Regions from separate parts of the Stenotrophomonas sp. 86428_Sma genome, predicted to be linked through region 2. Evidence: predicted binding sites of a transcription regulator. Region 2 holds the regulator's gene; the other holds the start of a gene.
What was found. The regulator FliA, encoded in region 2, starts transcription of late flagellar genes. The targets are predictions, from matches to a motif close to TAAAGTTTNNCNNNCNNNGGCCGATAA.
Positions count from the first base shown of each region.

Region 1 (8,932 bases), 2.3 Mb from region 2:
GGCTACGCCGAGCGCTTCCGCGACCTGCTCGGCATCGACAACGAGATGGCGCTGCGCCTGCTGCACAAGACGCAGTCGGCGAAGAACCTGGGCGACCTCAACGTCTTCCTGCGCGACTTCATGCTCGACACGCCGAAGACCTTCGACGCCGCCGAGCGCCTGGTCAGCGACTTCGCCGAGCTCGATGGCGCGCACCAGGCCGTGGTCACCGCGCGACGTCAGGTGGAAACCCTGCTGCCTGCACGCGCCTACTACAACGACCTGAAGGAAATGCACCGCCAGCGCGGCGACGACGAAGCACTGAAGCTCGGCGTCGACAGCTTCCGCGAAAGCCGCCGCCAGGCGCTGATCGAAGCGCGCCTGCGCGAGATGGACGTGCGTGACCGTGGCCTGCTCGGCGAAGAGGCCCAGCGCCGCGCCGCGCTGGACAACCACACCGAGCGCCTGGCCGAACTGGAACTGCAGCGCCGCCAGCAGGGCGGTGAGCGTATCGAGGAACTGGAGCGCGAGCAGGGCCGCGCCGAAGCCGAGCGCGACCGCCGCAAGGCCAAGCGTGACCAGGCCCAGGAGGCGGCACAGCAGCTGCAGGCCGAACTGCCCGACGATGCCCATGGTTTCGCCGAGCTGGTCGAGCGCGCGCAGAACGAACTGCAGGACCGCCAGCGTGCCTCGGCAGCACTGGACGATGCGATCAGCGATCGCCTCGGCGGCAAGCGCGATGACGAGCGCCGCTTCGGTGAAGTGCGCAGCGAACTCGAAGCGATGCAGCGCACGCCCTCCAACATCCCGGCGCCGATGCAGAAGCTGCGCGCGCGCCTGGCCGAGGAAACCGGCATCGCTGAAGCGGCGCTGCCGTTCGTCGGCGAGCTGATCCAGGTCCGCTCGGAAGAGCAGGGCTGGCAGGGCGCCATCGAGCGCGTGCTGGGCGGCTTCGCGTTGTCACTGCTGGTCGATGACAAGCACTACAACGACGTCGCCGAGTGGGTGAACCGTACCCACCTGGGCATGCGCTTCACCTACTACCGCGTGCGCCGCAACGATGATGCGTTCGCGCGCGAGCCGTCGGCGAAGTCGCTGCTGCACAAGCTGGAGCTGCGCGAGCATGTGTTCGAAAGCTGGCTGCGGCGCGAGCTCGGCAAGCGCTTTGACTACGAATGCGTGGATGCCAAGCAGCTGCGCAACGTCGACCGTGGCATCACCCGCGAAGGCCAGGTCAAGCATCCGGGCGACCGTTTCGAGAAGGACGACCGCAGTGCGGTGGGCGACCGTCGCCGCTGGATCCTCGGCTTCAACAACCACGACAAGGTGGGCGCCTTCGAGCGCGAAGCGCAGGAACTGGCCAAGCGCATCGCCAGCTGCGAGACCGACATCGCGCGCCTGCGCGGCCAGCGTGACCGCGACAACGAACGTCGCCTGGCCTGCCACGAGCTGGTCAGCATCAGCTGGAACGAGATCGACATCGCTGCCCCGCAGCAGCGCCTGACCGATATCGAAGCCACCCTGCGCGACCTGCGCGAAGGCAATGCCGATCTCGCCAAGCTGGCCAAGCAGATCGACGCCGTGCGCGCCGACATCGAACAATCCCGCCGCACCTATGAAGACGTCCGTGTCGAGCGTGGCCAGCTGGTCAAGGAACGTGATCGCCTCGACCGCGCCCGCCAGCAGAGCCGTGCGCTGGTGCTGCCGAGCCTGGCCCAGGAGCAGGAAGCCGGCCTCGCCGAGCGCCTGCAGGAGCAGGGCCCGCTCAGCCTGGAAACGCTGGAAGCGCACATGCGCCAGGTCAGCAACGCGCTGAACGAGCAGCTGTCGTCCTCGCAGCAGGACCTCAACCGCATCGAGAACCAGCTGATCGGCTGCTTCCGTCGCTTCATCCAGCAGTGGCCGGAGGAATCGGGCGACTTCACCGTCTCGGTGGCCTCGGCCGAGGACTTCCTCGCCCGCCTCGAACGCCTGGAGCGCGATGGCCTGCCGCAGCACGAAGAGCGCTTCTTCGATCTGCTGCAGAACCAGAGCAAGAACAACCTGCTGGCCCTGCAGCGCCACAGTGCAGAGGCACGCAAGTCGATCGGCCAGCGCCTGGACGAAGTGAACGCCAGCCTGGAGCAGGTGCCGTTCAACCGTGGCACGCTGCTGACCATCGAACTGAGCGACCGCCGCCTGCCCGAAGTCGGCGAATTCCACCTGCAGCTGCGTGAGGTGCTGTCGCAGCAGCAGACCGAGCAGCGCGAGCTGGCCGAGTCGCAGTTCACCGTGCTGCGCCAGCTGGTCAACCGGCTCGGCTCGCAGGAAGGCGAGGACAAGCGCTGGCGCGAGCTGGTGCTGGACGTGCGCATGCACGTGGAGTTCATCGGCGTCGAGCTGGATGCGGAAACGCGCCAGCAGGTCGAGATCTACCGCAGCGGCGCCGGCAAGTCCGGCGGCCAGCGCCAGAAGCTGGCTACCACCTGCCTGGCGGCAGCGCTGCGCTACCAGCTTGGCGGTGCCGACAGCCAGCTGCCCAGTTACGCCGCGGTCGTGCTTGACGAAGCCTTCGACAAGGCCGACAACGAGTTCACCGCACTGGCGATGAACATCTTCGACAACTTCGGCTTCCAGATGGTGGTGGCCACCCCGCTGAAGTCGGTGATGACGCTGGAGCCGTTCATCGGTGGCGCCTGCTTCGTCGAAATCAGCGGCCGCCACGACTCCGGCGTGCTGCTGATCGAGTACGACGAAGAAGGCAAGCGCCTGAAGCTGCCCGAGCGCAGCCGCCAGCAGGCCAACGAACCGGAAGAAGCCGAGGCCTGACCCGGCCGATTGAATGGGAATGCCGGCCAGCGGCCGGCACTACCCATGGGCGGGGTTCATGACCCGGTAGTGCCGGCCGCTGGCCGGCAACCGCACTCACGCTCCGCGCTACGTATCCCACGCCATCCGCGCGATCAGCACCACCACCAGCCCCACGAACAGCTTGCGGATGAACGGCGTGCCGCCCTTCAGCGCCAACCGCGTGCCCACCACCGAACCGATGATGTTGGCCGCCGCCATCGGCAGCGCGAACAGCCACAGGATGTTGCCGGTCGGCACGAAGAAGGAGATCGCTGCAACATTCGTCGCCAGGTTCACCACCTTCGACGCGGCAGACGCGCGCAGGAAATCCAGGCCGAAGAAGCGCACGAACAGGAAGATCAGGAAGCTGCCGGTGCCCGGCCCGAAGAAACCATCGTAGAAGCCGATCGCCGCACCGATCGCCAGCGCGATCACCAGCTCGCGGCGGCCGACTTCCTGCGGCCGGTGCAGCGCGCCGAAGTCCTTTTTCCACAACGTGTAGGCCAGCATCGCGATCAGCAGCACCAGCACCAGTGGGCGCACCGCGTCCTTGGGCAGCAGGCTCACCGCGGTGGCCCCGGCGAAGGAGAAGATGAAGGCGGTGCCGGCCGCGAACAGCACCGGCTTCCACGGGAAGCGCACGTTGCGCGCATAGCGCCAGGCAGCCGCACCGGTGCCGAACATCGAACTGAACTTGTTGGTACCGAACAGCATCGCCGGCGTCTGCTGCGGCAGCACCGTGAACAGGCCGGGCAGCTGCACCAGGCCACCGCCACCCACGGCGGCATCCACAAGGCCGGCGATGAAGGCGATCACCACCAGCCACCACAACTCAGGGGGAACCAGTTCCAGCACGGCGATCAATCAAGGTGGGGGCGCGACAGCATACGCCTGTCCTGCTTCAGCTGGCCCGTGCCGCGCGTGGATCAATCCGCGCAACCCGGCGACAATGCCGGCATGAGCCGAAAGCCCGCCGATCCCTGTCCCTGTGGCCTGCCCGCCGACTATGCCGCCTGCTGCGGCCGTTTCCACGCCGGTGAACCCGCGCCCGATGCCGAGCGCCTGATGCGTTCGCGCTATAGCGCCTACGTGCGCGGTCTGGCTGACTACCTGCGCCAGAGCTGGCATCCGGACACGCGTCCGGCCGAGTTGTCGCTGGATGATGCGCCCGGCCAGCGTACCCATTGGCTGGGCCTGACCGTGCACGAGCACACCGTCACCGGTGCTGACAGCGCCGATGTCCGCTTCACCGCGCGCTATCGCATCGGCGGCGGTAGTGCGGTCAAGATGACCGAACACAGCCGCTTCCAGCGCATCGACGGCCGCTGGTACTACCTCGACGCGGTCTGAGCCTCAGCCGCCACGCACGGCCAGCACGCGCTGACCGCCGTGCGCGTGCACCTGGTTGCGCCCCCCGTCCTTGGCCACGTACAGCGCCTGGTCGGCGGCCTTGACCACTGCCATCGGGCGCGGATCCACATGGCTGTCGGCCAGGCCGATGCTCACCGTCACCTGTACCACCTGGCCGCTGCCACCGCGTCCGCGCTGCTGGCGGCCGGCTTCGTCATCGCGGCTGCGGGTGCTGCGGTCGCGCAGCTGCATGCGGGTCTCCTCGATGCTCTGCCGCAGCGCCTCCACGGCATCCATGCAGGCCGCCGCAGGGCGGTCCAGGAACACCACCGCGAACTCCTCACCGCCATAGCGGAATGCACGGCCACCGTCGCCCACCCGCGCCAGCCGCGAGGCCACCAGGCGCAGTACATCGTCTCCAGTGTCGTGGCCATGGGTGTCGTTGAATGATTTGAAGTGGTCCACGTCCACCATCGCGATGCTGTAGGTGCCGCGTGCCCGCTGCAGGGTCTCGTTGAATGCCCGGCGTCCGGGCAGGCCGGTCAGCTCATCGCGGAAGGCCATGTGGAAGGACTCCTGCAGCATCGCACCCAGCATCAGCAGCAGGGCGGCACTGCTCAGCGCCGGTAGCAGCACCGGGTGCAGGAACACCCGTGGCAGCATCCACCACAGGCACAGCAGGGCCAGCAGCATCGCCGTATGCAGTGGGCGCGGGTGCCGCCACGCCTGCCAGCCCAACGCTGCGGTCGCCAGCAGGAACAGCAGCGCCGGCAGCTGCGCCAGCGCGTTCCAGTCGGCGGGAATCCAGGCCCAGTGACGGTTCGACAGCAGATCGTGCATGCCGCGCGGCTGCTGTGTGGCTAGCAGCAGGAAGATCATCACCGCGGTGCCGATGGCAATACCGCGCAGCAGCAGGTCCTGGCGCCGCCGTCCGCGCTCCGGCCACAACGCAAGGCCGGCAGACAACAGCGGCAACCAGGCCGAGATGGCGTGGAAGCGCAGCGGTGTCAGCGTGGTGACATGGCCATTGCGCAGGTAGCCAGCGACGTCCTGGTGCAGCAGCGCGAACATCACCGCCACAACCATCAGCAGGCACAACGTGCGCACCTGGTGGTAGAGCAGGGCCAGGCCGGCACCGAGGCAGGCCAGCAGCCAGGGCAGGATGCGCTGCGCCGGGCTGGCTACGTCTGCGGTATCCAATGCGGTCCACACCACCACGGCAACCAGCACGGCAGGCAGCACGAACAGGTAATGCGCAGGCTGGCGGAGCGGATGCAGGGGCAAGCAGGAATTCCAGCGCGGTGACGACGCGGCCGCAGCATTGCCGTTAGCGGCGTTCGTGGTGGCTTCTTGAATGCGGCAGGCTCATCCATGTGAACGAAGTGACGCCGAACCATGACGTCGCACTCACCGTCCAGCGCCGATGCTGCCCACATGGACAGCGTACCCGCCGCCGTCGCTGCCCCGCAGCACGATCTCGCCCGCCAGTTCGCCCATGTACGGACGCGCAGCCTGCAGCTGGCCGCGCCGCTCAGCGCCGAGGACGCCATGCTGCAGAGCATGGCTGACGCCAGCCCGAGCAAATGGCACCTGGCTCACACCACCTGGTTCTTCGAACGCTTCGTGCTGGCCGGCTTCCCACCTGCACCGGCGCATGACCCGGGCTGGGACTACCTGTTCAACAGCTACTACAAGAGCATCGGTCCGGCGCATGCGCGGCCACAGCGCGGGTTGCTGTCGCGCCCGTCGCTGCAGCAGGTGCGCGACTACCGCCAGCAGGTCGATGCGCAGGTGCAATCGAGGTTGGCGGCGGGCGATCTCGATGAACAGGCACTGCAACATCTGCAGCTGGGCCTGCAGCACGAGCAGCAGCACCAGGAACTGCTGCTCACCGACATCAAGCATGCGTTCTGGTGCAACCCGCTGCAGCCCACCTACCGCGAGGACCTGCAGCCTGCCACCAGCGCTGCCAGTGCGCAGGGCTGGATCGAATCACCCGAGCGCATCGTCACCGTCGGCGCCGCGGCATGGCCGCAGCAGGCCGCGTTCGCCTACGACAACGAATCGCCAGCGCACCGCGTGCTGCTCCCCGCGCACGCATTGGCCGAGCGTCCCGTCAGCAATGCCGAGTATCGGGCCTTCATCGACGCCGGTGGCTACCGTGAACCGCGCTGGTGGCTCAGTGAAGGCTGGGCATTGCGTGAAGCCGAGGACTGGCGGCATCCGCTGTACTGGGATGACGCCCTGCAGCGCGAGTACACCCTGGGCGGTTGGCGCGAACTGGATCCGCACGCGCCGGTCTGCCACCTCAGCTACTACGAGGCCGATGCCTGCGCCCGCTGGTCCGGCGCACGCCTGCCCAGCGAGTTCGAATGGGAAGCGGCTGCGACGTCGCAACCGGTCAGCGGCCACTTCGCCGAGGATGACCACCTGCACCCGTTGGCGGGGCAGGGCAGTGGACTGCGCCAGCTGTTCGGCGATGTCTGGGAATGGACCCAATCGGCCTACGGCGCTTATCCCGGTTTCCGCCCGTTCGCCGGCAACCTGGGTGAGTACAACGGCAAGTTCATGTGCGGGCAGTGGGTGCTGCGTGGCGGCAGCTGCGCGACACCCCGCGGCCATGTGCGCGCCAGCTACCGCAACTTCTTCATGCCGCCGGCGCGCTGGCAGTTCTCCGGGCTGCGCCTGGCCAGGGACCTCACATGAGCACCGTGCATAACGCGCTGCAGGCATTGACCGATCTCACCCCCGGGCGGCAGCAGATCCTCTCCGACGTGGTGGCCGGGCTCTCACGTACGCCGCGGCAGCTGCCGTCCAAGTACTTCTACGATGCGCGTGGCTCGCGCCTGTTCGAGCAGATCACGCAGACCCCCGAGTACTACCCCACGCGCACCGAGCTGGCCCTGCTGAAGCGTGTGCTGCCGGACATCGCCCGCAGCGTTGGCCCGCGTCTGCACGTGGTGGAGCTGGGCAGCGGCAGCGGACGCAAGACCGCGCTGCTGCTGGCCGCACTTCACGACCCGGTGGCCTATACGCCGATCGAGATCTCGCGGGCCGCGCTGCTGTCCAGCATCGATCATCTGGCGCCGGCGTTGCCGGAGGTGGAGATGCTGCCGGTCTGTGCCGACTTCACCCGCCCCGTCGCCGTTCCCATGCCCGAGCGCGAACCCGCGCGACGGCTGCTGTTCTTCCCCGGTTCCACGCTGGGCAACTTTGAAGGCGAAGACGCGGTCGCACTGCTGCGGGCGATGCGCCAGACGATGGGCCGCGACGGCCTGGCCCTGGTCGGCATCGATCTGCACAAGGACCCGGCGCTGATCGAAGCGGCCTACAACGATGCGCAGGGCGTCACTGCCGCATTCACCCTCAACCTGCTGGCCCGGCTCAACCGCGAGATCGGCAGCGACTTCGACCTCGACGGCTTCCACCACCGTGCCTGCTACAGCACCGCGCGGCTGCGCATCGAAACCGATCTGGTCAGCCGCTGGGCGCAGGATGTGCATCTGGATGGCCGCAGCTTCCACGTTGCCGCCGACGAACCGATCCGCGTGGAGTACAGCCACAAGTACACCGACGGCAGCTTCGAAGCGCTGCTGCAGCAGGCGGGCCTGCAGGTCATGCAGCGCTGGGACGCCGACAGTCCCGCCTATGGCCTGCGCCTGCTGCGCACCGTCTAGGGCGGACGGCCAGCGGGTGCCGCTTCAGGTTCAGCGACGCCGGTGCCCCTAAGATGGCCGTGCAACGGCAACACGGAGGACGCCATGCCCATTCTGACCACGCTCGGCCTGGCGGCCGCTCTCGCCTCGCCCCCCGCGTTGCCTGCAGCACCGGATGCCAGCGTCGATCCGGCCTTCAGCCGCTGCCTGACGGGCCTGCAGGCCACGGCCGCCAGCCAGGGCATCAGTGCCGATCGCTTCAATGAAATCACCGCCGGGCTCACCCCGGACCCCAGTGTGCTTGGCCTGCTCGATGCGCAGCCGGAATTCACCACGCCGATCTGGGACTACCTGGCCGCGCTGGTCGATCGCCAGCGCGTGGCTGATGGTCGCGCCATGCTGGAGCAGCATCGCGACCTGCTCGATCGGGTGTCGGCGCAGTACGGTGTCGATGCCGCCACCATCGTCGCGGTCTGGGGCGTGGAGAGCGACTACGGCCGCGTGTTCGGCAAGCGCCCCCTGCTGCAGTCACTGGCCACGCTGTCCTGCGCCGGCCGTCGCCAACCCTTCTTCCGCGGTGAATTGCTGGCACTGCTCAAGCTGATCGACCGCGGCGACCTGCAGGCACAGGGCCTCACCGGTTCCTGGGCCGGTGCCTTCGGGCATACGCAGTTCATGCCCAGCACCTACGCACGCATCGCCGTGGACGGTGATGGCGATGGCCGCCGCGATCTGGTCGGCAGCATTCCCGATGCACTGGCGTCCACCGCCAACTACCTCAAGCGCGCCGGCTGGCGCAGTGGCGAGCCGTGGGGCATGGAAGTCCGCATCCCACCGGGCTTCAATGCCAGCCAGGCGGGGCGTACCCAGCGTCGCGCCCTGGCCGACTGGCGCGCGCAGGGCGTGACCGCGCTGGATGGCAGCGCGCTGGCACCGGCCAACCTCCCGGCCGACGCGCGCGCGGCGCTGCTGCTGCCGGCGGGCATCAAGGGCCCGGCATTGCTGGTGTTCCGCAACTACGACGCGATCTACAGCTACAACGCCGCCGAAAGCTATGCGCTGGCGATTGCCACGCTGGCCGACCAGCTGCGTGGCGGCACCGGCCTGGCCACCGTCTG
Region 1 covers NZ_CM151156.1:4,888,203-4,897,134, reverse strand. The annotation lists gene ACZK3J_RS22415 (ATP-binding protein) at 1-2,787, shown strand, start outside; gene ACZK3J_RS22410 (sulfite exporter TauE/SafE family protein) at 2,896-3,663, opposite strand; gene ACZK3J_RS22405 (YchJ family protein) at 3,766-4,158, shown strand; gene ACZK3J_RS22400 (GGDEF domain-containing protein) at 4,162-5,442, opposite strand; gene egtB (ergothioneine biosynthesis protein EgtB) at 5,593-6,864, shown strand; gene egtD (L-histidine N(alpha)-methyltransferase) at 6,861-7,835, shown strand; gene ACZK3J_RS22385 (lytic murein transglycosylase) at 7,920-8,932, shown strand, end outside.
Region 1: ACZK3J_RS22400 (GGDEF domain-containing protein) is a predicted target of FliA. The motif match lies at 5,486-5,512, and genes of this name have one in related genera.

Region 2 (8,932 bases):
GCCCGCGAGCAGCTGTACGGCTACGGCCGCCAGCTCGGCATCGCGGTGCACGAGGCCAACAGCGGCACCGACCTGGACCAGCTGCTGGAACGCCTGAAGGACTACAAGCTGGTGCTGATCGACACCGCCGGCCTGGGCCCGCGCGACCGCGCCCTGGCCGCCCAGCTGCAGTGGCTGCGTGCCGCGCGCCAGGTCCGCACCCTGCTGGTGCTGCCGGCCAACACCAGCTTCGGCGACATGGACGAGGTGGTCCGCCGCTTCGGCGCCGCCAACCTGCAGGGCTTGGTACTGAGCAAGCTGGACGAGACCGGCCGCTTCGGCAACGCCCTGTCGGTGGCCGTGGATCATGCCCTGCCGATCACCTGGGTGACCGATGGCCAGGACGTCCCGGAGGACCTGCACCGGGCCAGTGCAGCCAATCTTGTACTTCGCCTTGAAGATTTGCGCCGCGCGGCCGATATGCCCTGCAACCCGGAGTTGAACCATGCCGTCGCGTGAGTACGCCAAGCTGACCAAGACCTTCCCGCTGTCGGCCACCCGCAGCGAGCCGCTCGGCCCTGTGCGCACCATTGCGGTCACTGGCGGCAAGGGCGGCGTGGGCAAGACGAATGTGTCGGCCAACCTGGCCGTGGCACTGGCTGGCATGGGCAAGCGCACGCTGCTGCTGGACGCCGACCTCGGCCTGGCCAACATCGACGTGATCCTGGGCCTGAACCCCACCTTTACACTGGCCGACCTGGTCGCCGGCCGCTGCACGCTGGATGACGTCATCGTCGAAGGCCCGAACGGCGTGCTGGTGGTCCCGGCCGCATCCGGCCGCCGCCACATGGCCGAGCTGGCCCCGGCCGAGCACGTTGGCCTGGTCAACGTGTTCTCCGAGCTGGAGCGCGAGCTGGACATCATGGTGGTGGACACTGCCGCGGGCATCACCGATGGCGTGCTGACCTTCTGCCAGGCCGCACAGGACACCGTGGTGGTGGTCTGTGACGAGCCGGCCTCGATCACCGACGCCTACGCACTGATCAAGGTGCTGTCGCGCGAGCGTGGCGTGGACCGCATCCAGGTGGTGGCCAACATGGTGCGCGACCCCAACGAGGGCCGCGTGCTGTACGAAAAGCTGACCCGCGTCTGCGAGAAGTTCCTTGCCGATGTCTCGCTGAACTACCTGGGCTGCGTGCCGCAGGACGATTGGCTGCGCCTGTCGGTGCAGCGCCAGCAGCCGGTGGTGAAGGCCTATCCGTCCAGCCCGGCGGCGCTGGCGATCACCGAGATCGCGCGCCGTACCGCGCGCTGGCAGGCGCCGACCGAACCGCGTGGCGGCGTCGAGTTCTTCCTCGAACGCATCCTCAAGCAGCGTGGGGTGACGGCATGAAAGGCGCAGCCCAGTACAGGGAAGTGCAGCGCTCGGCGGCGAACGAAGTCATCGCCCAGCATTCGGACCTGGTGCGGCGCATCGCCCACCACCTGGCCGCGCGCCTCCCGGCCAGCGTCGAGGTCGACGACCTGATCCAGGCCGGCATGATGGGCCTGATCGAAGCCTCGCGCAGCTATGACGCCGACCAGGGTGCTTCTTTCGAGACCTACGCCTCGATCCGCATCCGTGGTTCGATGATCGACGAGATCCGCCGTGGTGACTGGGTCCCGCGCTCGGTGCACCGCCGTGCACGTGATGCCGCCGCCACCATCCGCCGCCTGGAACAGAGCAGTGGCCGTGCCGCCAGCGCCACTGAAGTGGCCGCCGCGATGGAGATGCCGCTGCCCGAGTACCTGCGGCTGATGGAAGACGCTGCACGTGGCCAGGTGCTGAGCCTGGAATCGCGCATCGAGGACCAGGGCGAGCTGGACACCGTCGCCCAGGGCGGGCCGACCCCGCAGCAGGTACTGGAGCGCGGCGAGTTCGGTCGCGAGCTGGGCAAGGCCATCGGCCACCTGCCCGAGCGCGAACAACTGGTGCTCTCGCTGTACTACGAGCAGGAACTGAACCTGAAGGAGATCGGCGCGGTGCTCGGCGTGAGCGAGTCGCGGGTCTGCCAGATCCACGGCCAGGCGGTACTGCGCCTGCGTGGCCGGCTGAAGCTGTTCGAGGCTGCCGACGCAGGCCTCGAAGAATGAACATCCCCGAGGCGGCTGCCCCCGGCCGTCCGGAATGAACAACAAAGGAATTCTGCTTTGAACAAGAACATGCGCATCCTGATCGTCGACGACTTCTCGACCATGCGTCGAATCGTCAAGAACCTGCTGGGCGATCTGGGCTTCACCAATACCGCCGAAGCCGAGGACGGGCATGCCGCGCTGTCGCTGCTGCAGAGCCAGCCGTTCGATTTCGTGGTCACCGACTGGAACATGCCGGTGATGACCGGCATCGAGCTGCTCAAGGCGATCCGTGCCGATGCCAAGCTGAAGACCCTGCCGGTGCTGATGGTCACGGCAGAAGCCAAGCGCGAGCAGATCATCGAAGCCGCCCAGAGCGGTGTGAACGGCTACATCATCAAGCCGTTCACCGCGCAGACGCTGGAAGAGAAGCTCGGCAAGATCTTCGAACGCCTGGCGGCCAGCGTCTGATGGATACCACGGTCGACAAGAACGCCCTCGCCCTGCGCCTGCAGGAGGCTCTGGACGCGCTCGAATCCGGTGACGAGGCCGCCTGGCGGCAGCGCATCGACGGGCTGGTCGCGCTGCGCACGCAGCCGATGATGAGCGGCCTCTCGCGGCTGGCCCGCGAGCTGGGACAGGCGCTGGGCGAACTGCCGACCGTGCCGAGCGAAGCCGGCGAACTGGACGACGCCTGCGCGCGACTGGACCACGTGGTGGCGATGACCGAACAGGCCACGCACCGCACCCTGGACCTGGCCGAGGAATGCCGCAGCCTGACCGAACAGCTGCGCGCCGAAGGCCTGCAGCCGGGCCAGGACGCGCAGCTCGAGCGCATCCGCCACAACCTGACCGAGATCGCCCTGACCCAGAGCTACCAGGACCTGACCGGGCAGATCATCCGTCGCGTGGTCGGCATCGTCCGCCGCGTGCACGAAGGCTTCGGCGCGCTCGGCCTGCCGCCGGAACAGCATCGCACCGACCCGGAACTGGCCGGGCCGGCACTGAAGGGACTGGACCGCCACGCGGTCTCGCAGAACGACGCCGACGACCTGTTGTCGGATCTGGGGCTGTAAGCATGAGCGCGGTATCCGACGACATCACTGCCGATTTCATCATCGAGGCGCAGGAGATCCTGGATCGCCTCGGCGAACAGCTGGTGTCGCTGGAGCAGGCACCGCAGGACAGCGACCAGCTCAACGCGGTGTTCCGCGGCTACCACACGCTCAAGGGCGGCGCCGGCTTCCTCGGCGTCACCGCCATGGTAGAGCTGTGCCATGCCGCTGAAGAGGCGCTGGGCGCCGCACGTGCCGGCCAGGCCGTGCTGCAGGCCCACCACTTCGACGCGGCCCAGCAATCGCTGGACTACCTGCAGTCGATGCTGGACGCGGTTTCCTCCGGCACCGAGCCGGGCTATGCGCCGCCGGACCTGATCGCACAGTTCGACGTGCACGGCGGTGCCGTGGCTGCACCCGCCGCCGCAGCAGCACCCACCGCGGGTGGCAGCGACCTGATCACCGACGACGAATTCGAGGCTCTGCTCGACCAGCTGCATGGTGGCAACGCGCCGACCGCGGTCGCGCCAGCGAAGAAGGCCGACGACGGACTGATCAGCGAAGACGAGTTCGAAGCCCTGCTCGACCAGCTGCACGGTGGCGCGGCACCGGGCACCAAGCCTGCGGCCGTGGTGGCACCGGCACCGATCGCAGCGCCGCGCCCGGTCGCCGCACCGGCACCGGCGGCGAAGCCGGCCGCCAAGCCGCTGGCCGAGGCCGAACATACCGTGCGCGTGGACACCAAGCGCCTGGACGCGATCGTCAACCTGATCGGCGAACTGGTGCTGTCACGCAATCGGCTCAAGACCCTGCGTGCACGCCTGCGCGATGAAGAGCTGGACCGGGCCGTGTCCACTCTGGATATCGCCACCGCCCGCCTGCAGTCGGCAGTGATGCGCACCCGCATGCAGCCGGTGGGCAAGGTGTTCTCGCGCTTCCCCAAGGTTGCCCGCGACGTCGCCCGCTCGCTGAAGAAGGAAGTGGACCTGGAACTGATCGGCGCCGAGACCGAGCTCGACCGCAACCTGGTCGAAGCGCTGGCCGACCCGCTGGTGCACCTGGTCCGCAACGCCATCGACCATGGCGTGGAAATGCCCGACCTGCGCGAGGCACAGGGCAAGCCACGGATGGGCCATGTGCGCCTGTCGGCACAGCAGGAAGGCGACTACGTCAGCATCGAGGTGCAGGACGATGGCGCCGGCATCGACCCGGAAAAGCTGCGTGCCAAGGCGCGCGAGAAGGGCCTGATCGATCCGGAAGCCGCCGCCCGCCTGAGCAGCGAGGAGTGCCTGCACCTGGTGTTCCTGCCCGGCTTCTCGACCAAGCAGCAGGTCACCGACATCTCCGGTCGTGGCGTCGGCATGGACGTGGTGCAGTCACGCATCCGCGAACTGAGCGGCCAGATCCAGATCCAGTCGGAACTGGGCCGTGGCAGCCGCTTCCTGATCCGCGTGCCGCTGACCCTGGCGATCCTGCCGACCCTGCTGGTGCAGGCCGGCGAGGACGTCTATGCGCTGCCGCTGGCCCGCGTGATGGAAGTGCTGCACGCGCCGCGCACCTCGCTGGGCTGGTTCGATGGCCGTGCCGTGCTCGACCGCCGCTCGCACACGCTGCCGCTGGTCGATCTGCGCCAGTGGCTGGATGTGACGCCGGCCGCCTCGCCGCTGCTGACCATCGTGGTGCTGCAGGCTGGCGAAGCGCGCTTCGGGCTGGTCGTGGACCAGGTACGCGGGCGTGAGGAAGTGGTCATCAAGCCGCTGCCGAAAGCGCTGCGCGGCCTGCGCGGTTATGCCGGTGCAACCTTGATCGGCGATGGTCGCATGGCGCTGATCCTGGACGTGGACGGGCTGCGATGAACCCCGCCGGGCCATGCCCGGCGCCCCGAAAACTGTGACTACCGTCTGTACGCGATCTACCGGTGTCTCAAGTCCCATTCATACACGCCGATACCGGAACCATGGATAGACTCAGCCTCATTGGACTCTTTCTCGCCCTGGCCTCGCTGGTCGGCGGCAGCATCCTCAAGGGCGCCGGCCTGGCGTCGTTGTGGTCGCCTGCGGCGTTCGTGATCGTCATCGTCGGCACCGTCGCCGCGATCCTGCTGCACACCTCGCCGGCGGTGTTCAAGCATGCCTTCAAGATCGTGCGCTGGGTCGTGCGCCCGCCGCACAGCGATCGCCGCGAACTGATCCAGCAGATCGTCGAGTGGAGCAACATCGCCCGCCGCCAGGGCCTGCTGGGCCTGGAATCGCAGGTGGAAGCGCAGCAGGACCCATTCCTGCGCAAGGGCCTGCAGCTGCTGGTGGACGGCGTCGAGCCCGAATCGATGCGGCACATGCTGGAAATCGAACTGGGCAGCCAGGAACACCAGGACCAGGCCGGTGCCAAGGTCTTCGAAGCGATGGGCATCTATGCACCGACGCTGGGCATCATCGGTGCCGTGCTTGGCCTGATCGCGGTGATGAAGAACCTGGCCGACCCGAGCAAGCTTGGCCACGGCATCGCCGCAGCGTTCACCGCCACCATCTACGGCATCGCCTCGGCCAACCTGCTGTTCCTGCCGGTGGCCGCCAAGCTCAAGAGTGTGATCTCGCACAACACCCGCGACCGCGAAATGGTAATCGAAGGCCTGATCTCGATCGCCCAGGGCGAAAACCCGCGCAACATCGAAACCAACCTCTCCGGCTTCCTGCACTGACATGGCCCGCCGCAAGCACCACGAAGAACACGCCAACCACGAAGCATGGGCGATCCCCTATGCCGACCTGATGACGCTGCTGCTCGCCTTCTTCGTGGTCATGTACGCGATTTCCTCGGTGAACGAAGGCAAGTACCGGATCATGGCCGACGCGCTGACCGATGCCTTCGGGGGCGCGCCGCGCACGATCAATCCGGTACAGGTCGGCAACAAGCAGGTGCAGGGTGGCGGCTGGGACAGCCCTTCGGTGATCAAGTCCGGCACCAAGATCGGGCCCTCGGCGCCTGCGCCGTCGCACGACCCGACCCTGCTGCCGTCGATGGCCTCGCAGATGCGCATGCCTGTTTCGGTGCACAACCAGGAGCAGATCGCGCGCGCCGAGCGCCAGCTCAACAGCATCGCCGACCGCCTGACCGCCGCGCTCGCGCCGCTGATCGACCGCGGCATGATCAGCGTGCGCCGCACCGAGCTGTGGATCGAAGTCGAGATCAACAGCGACATCCTGTTCCCCACCGGCTCGGCGGCGCTGGACGTGCATGCGCGGCAGACCCTGGCCAGCCTGGCCGAGGTCCTGCGCGACGTACCCAACAGCGTGCGCGTGGAAGGCCACACCGACAACGTACCGATCGCCACCGCCACCTTCCCGTCGAACTGGGAACTGTCGGCCGGGCGCGCGGCCAGCGTGGTGCACCTGTTCGCCGACCAGGGCGTGCAGCCGTCGCGGCTGGCGATGGTCGGCTACGGCCAGTTCCGCCCGCGCGAAGAGAACGACAGCGCGCAGGGCCGCAACCGCAACCGCCGGGTGATGGTCATCATCCTGGCAGACACCTCGCACTCGGTGGACCCGCTCGGCCAGCGCCTGAACGCAGCCACCGGTGCCACCCGGAACACCGATACCGAACAAGCCGCGGCAACTCCGGCTACCGCCCCCACCTCCCCCATCGCACCGGTGAAGTTGCCGCCGGTGCCGGCTGGCAGCCGCGTCGGCGCCGCCGTTCCCCCGGCAATGAAGGAGTAATCCGATGCGCATCTGGGCAGTCGCCAACCAGAAGGGCGGAGTCGGCAAGACCACCACCACCCTCGCCCTCGGCCGCGGACTGGCCGCACTTGGCCATCGCGTGCTGTTGATCGACCTCGATCCGCACGCCTCGCTCAGCCGCGCGTTCGGCGTACCGGTGGACCCGCCGCCGGCTGGCGTGCTGGAGCTGTTCGGCGCCCCGCCCGCCGATCTTTCCAGCCTGTGCCATGCCAGCAGCATCCATGGCCTGGACTATGTCTGCGCACAGTCCGCGCTGGCCACGCTGGAACGCCGCAGCGCCAACCAGCCCGGCCTTGGCCTGGCACTGCAGAATGCGCTTGCGCGCCACCAGGGCCAGCACGACTACATCCTGCTGGACTGCGCGCCCACCCTCGGCCTGTTGATGATCAATGCGCTGGCCGCAGCCGATCGCCTGATCATCCCCACCCAGGCCGAGCCGCTGGCCCTGCATGGCCTGGACGGCATGGTCCGCACCGGCGAGATGGTCGAACGCTCGCGCCGCCGCCCGCTGCCGATCTCGATCCTGCCGACCCTGTTCGATCGACGCACCCGCGCCGGCAACGAGTCGCTGCGGACCATGCAGGACCGTCATGGCGCGCGCGTATGGGAAGACGCGATCCCGATCGATACCCGCATCAGCAATGCCGCCGGCCTGACCCTGCCGAGCGTTGGTGAGGATTACCCGGGCCGCGGCCTGGCCGCCTATCGCCGCGCGCTGAACTGGATCCTCGGCGAGGATGCCCGCGCCCTGGAGCAGGCCGCATGAACAGCACCGGTGTACTGGACGACTACCTGGACGAACTGCTGGGCGAAGCGATCGCCGCGGCACCACCGGCTGCACCGCCGCCGGCGAGCGACGAAGCGTCCCCGGCAATTGCAGCCGACGCCGAACGCGAGCCGACCTGGGATGACCTACCGGCCGAGGTGATCTACGAAACCGAGACCGTCGCCGCTGCGCCTGCCGTCGACAACGCCGCACTCGAAGCCGCCTTCGACGCGGCCGCAACGGCTGAGCGCGAACCCACCTGGGACGATCTGCCCGCCGAAGTGATCTACGAAACGGAGACTGTTGCTGCTGCAGCGGCAGAGGACGACGCAGCACTGGAGGCCGCCTTCGAGGCCGCCGCGATGCCTGTCGTCGCCCCCGAGCGCGAACCGACCTGGGATGACCTGCCTGACGAGGTGATCCACGAGACGGCCCCTGCTCCCGCCACCGCCAAGTCTGGCCCGGAACCTACATGGGACGACCTGCCGGACGAAGTGATCTACGAGACCGATCCGGCCGACAGCCATCGACTCGCCCACACCGACAGCCCCGGCCTGGAGGCCGCGTTCGAGGCCGCTGCCGGCGGCGAGGACGTTCCTGCGCCACCAGCGGCCGTGGTCGCAGCACCCGCTCCAGTTGCACACACCGGTGCCGCGCCGCCACCGCGCGTGGCCGTGGACGCGCCAGCAGGCAACCGCCCGAGCAGCTGGCAGGAGCTGCAGGCACAGGCACATCGGCCCGCCAGCAGCCCGCATCCGCAGAACCGACGCGCCGGCGAGCGCACCTCGCGCTGGCTGCGCCTGCGCTGCGGCACCCAGGCCTATGCACTGGAACTGCTGAAAGTGCAGGAAGTGGTGCTGCCAGTGCCGCTGCTGCCCTTGCGCGGCACTGCGCCGGCCATGCTGGGCATCATGAACCTGCGTGGCCAGGTGGTACCGGTGATGGACCTCGGCCTGCACCTGGGCGCCGCGGCCGCCGAAGACGACTCACAGACCCGCATCGTGGTGCTGGAAGAAGACGGCGAGACCATCGGCCTGCGCGTGTCGGCAGTGGAAGATGTCGCCAACCTCACCGACTCGCAGATCGAGCCGCCCGATACCGCGCGCATCTGCCAGATCTCCAACGACCTGTTCCGTGGCGTCGCCCGGGTCAGCCAGCGCCCGATGATCCTGCTGGATGCCACCCGGCTGTTGAGTTGAACGAAAAAAGGGGACGGAGGGGATTAAGTCGCAATCGACCAGGCTCTCCCGCAGCCACCCTCGGCAACGGCGACCACGCAGTGG
Region 2 covers NZ_CM151156.1:2,256,586-2,265,517, reverse strand. The annotation lists gene flhF (flagellar biosynthesis GTPase FlhF) at 1-498, shown strand, start outside; gene ACZK3J_RS10415 (MinD/ParA family ATP-binding protein) at 485-1,372, shown strand; gene ACZK3J_RS10410 (RNA polymerase sigma factor FliA) at 1,369-2,112, shown strand; gene cheY (chemotaxis response regulator CheY) at 2,170-2,562, shown strand; gene ACZK3J_RS10400 (protein phosphatase CheZ) at 2,562-3,167, shown strand; gene ACZK3J_RS10395 (chemotaxis protein CheA) at 3,170-5,002, shown strand; gene ACZK3J_RS10390 (flagellar motor protein) at 5,104-5,844, shown strand; gene motD (flagellar motor protein MotD) at 5,846-6,862, shown strand; gene ACZK3J_RS10380 (ParA family protein) at 6,867-7,649, shown strand; gene ACZK3J_RS10375 (chemotaxis protein CheW) at 7,646-8,848, shown strand.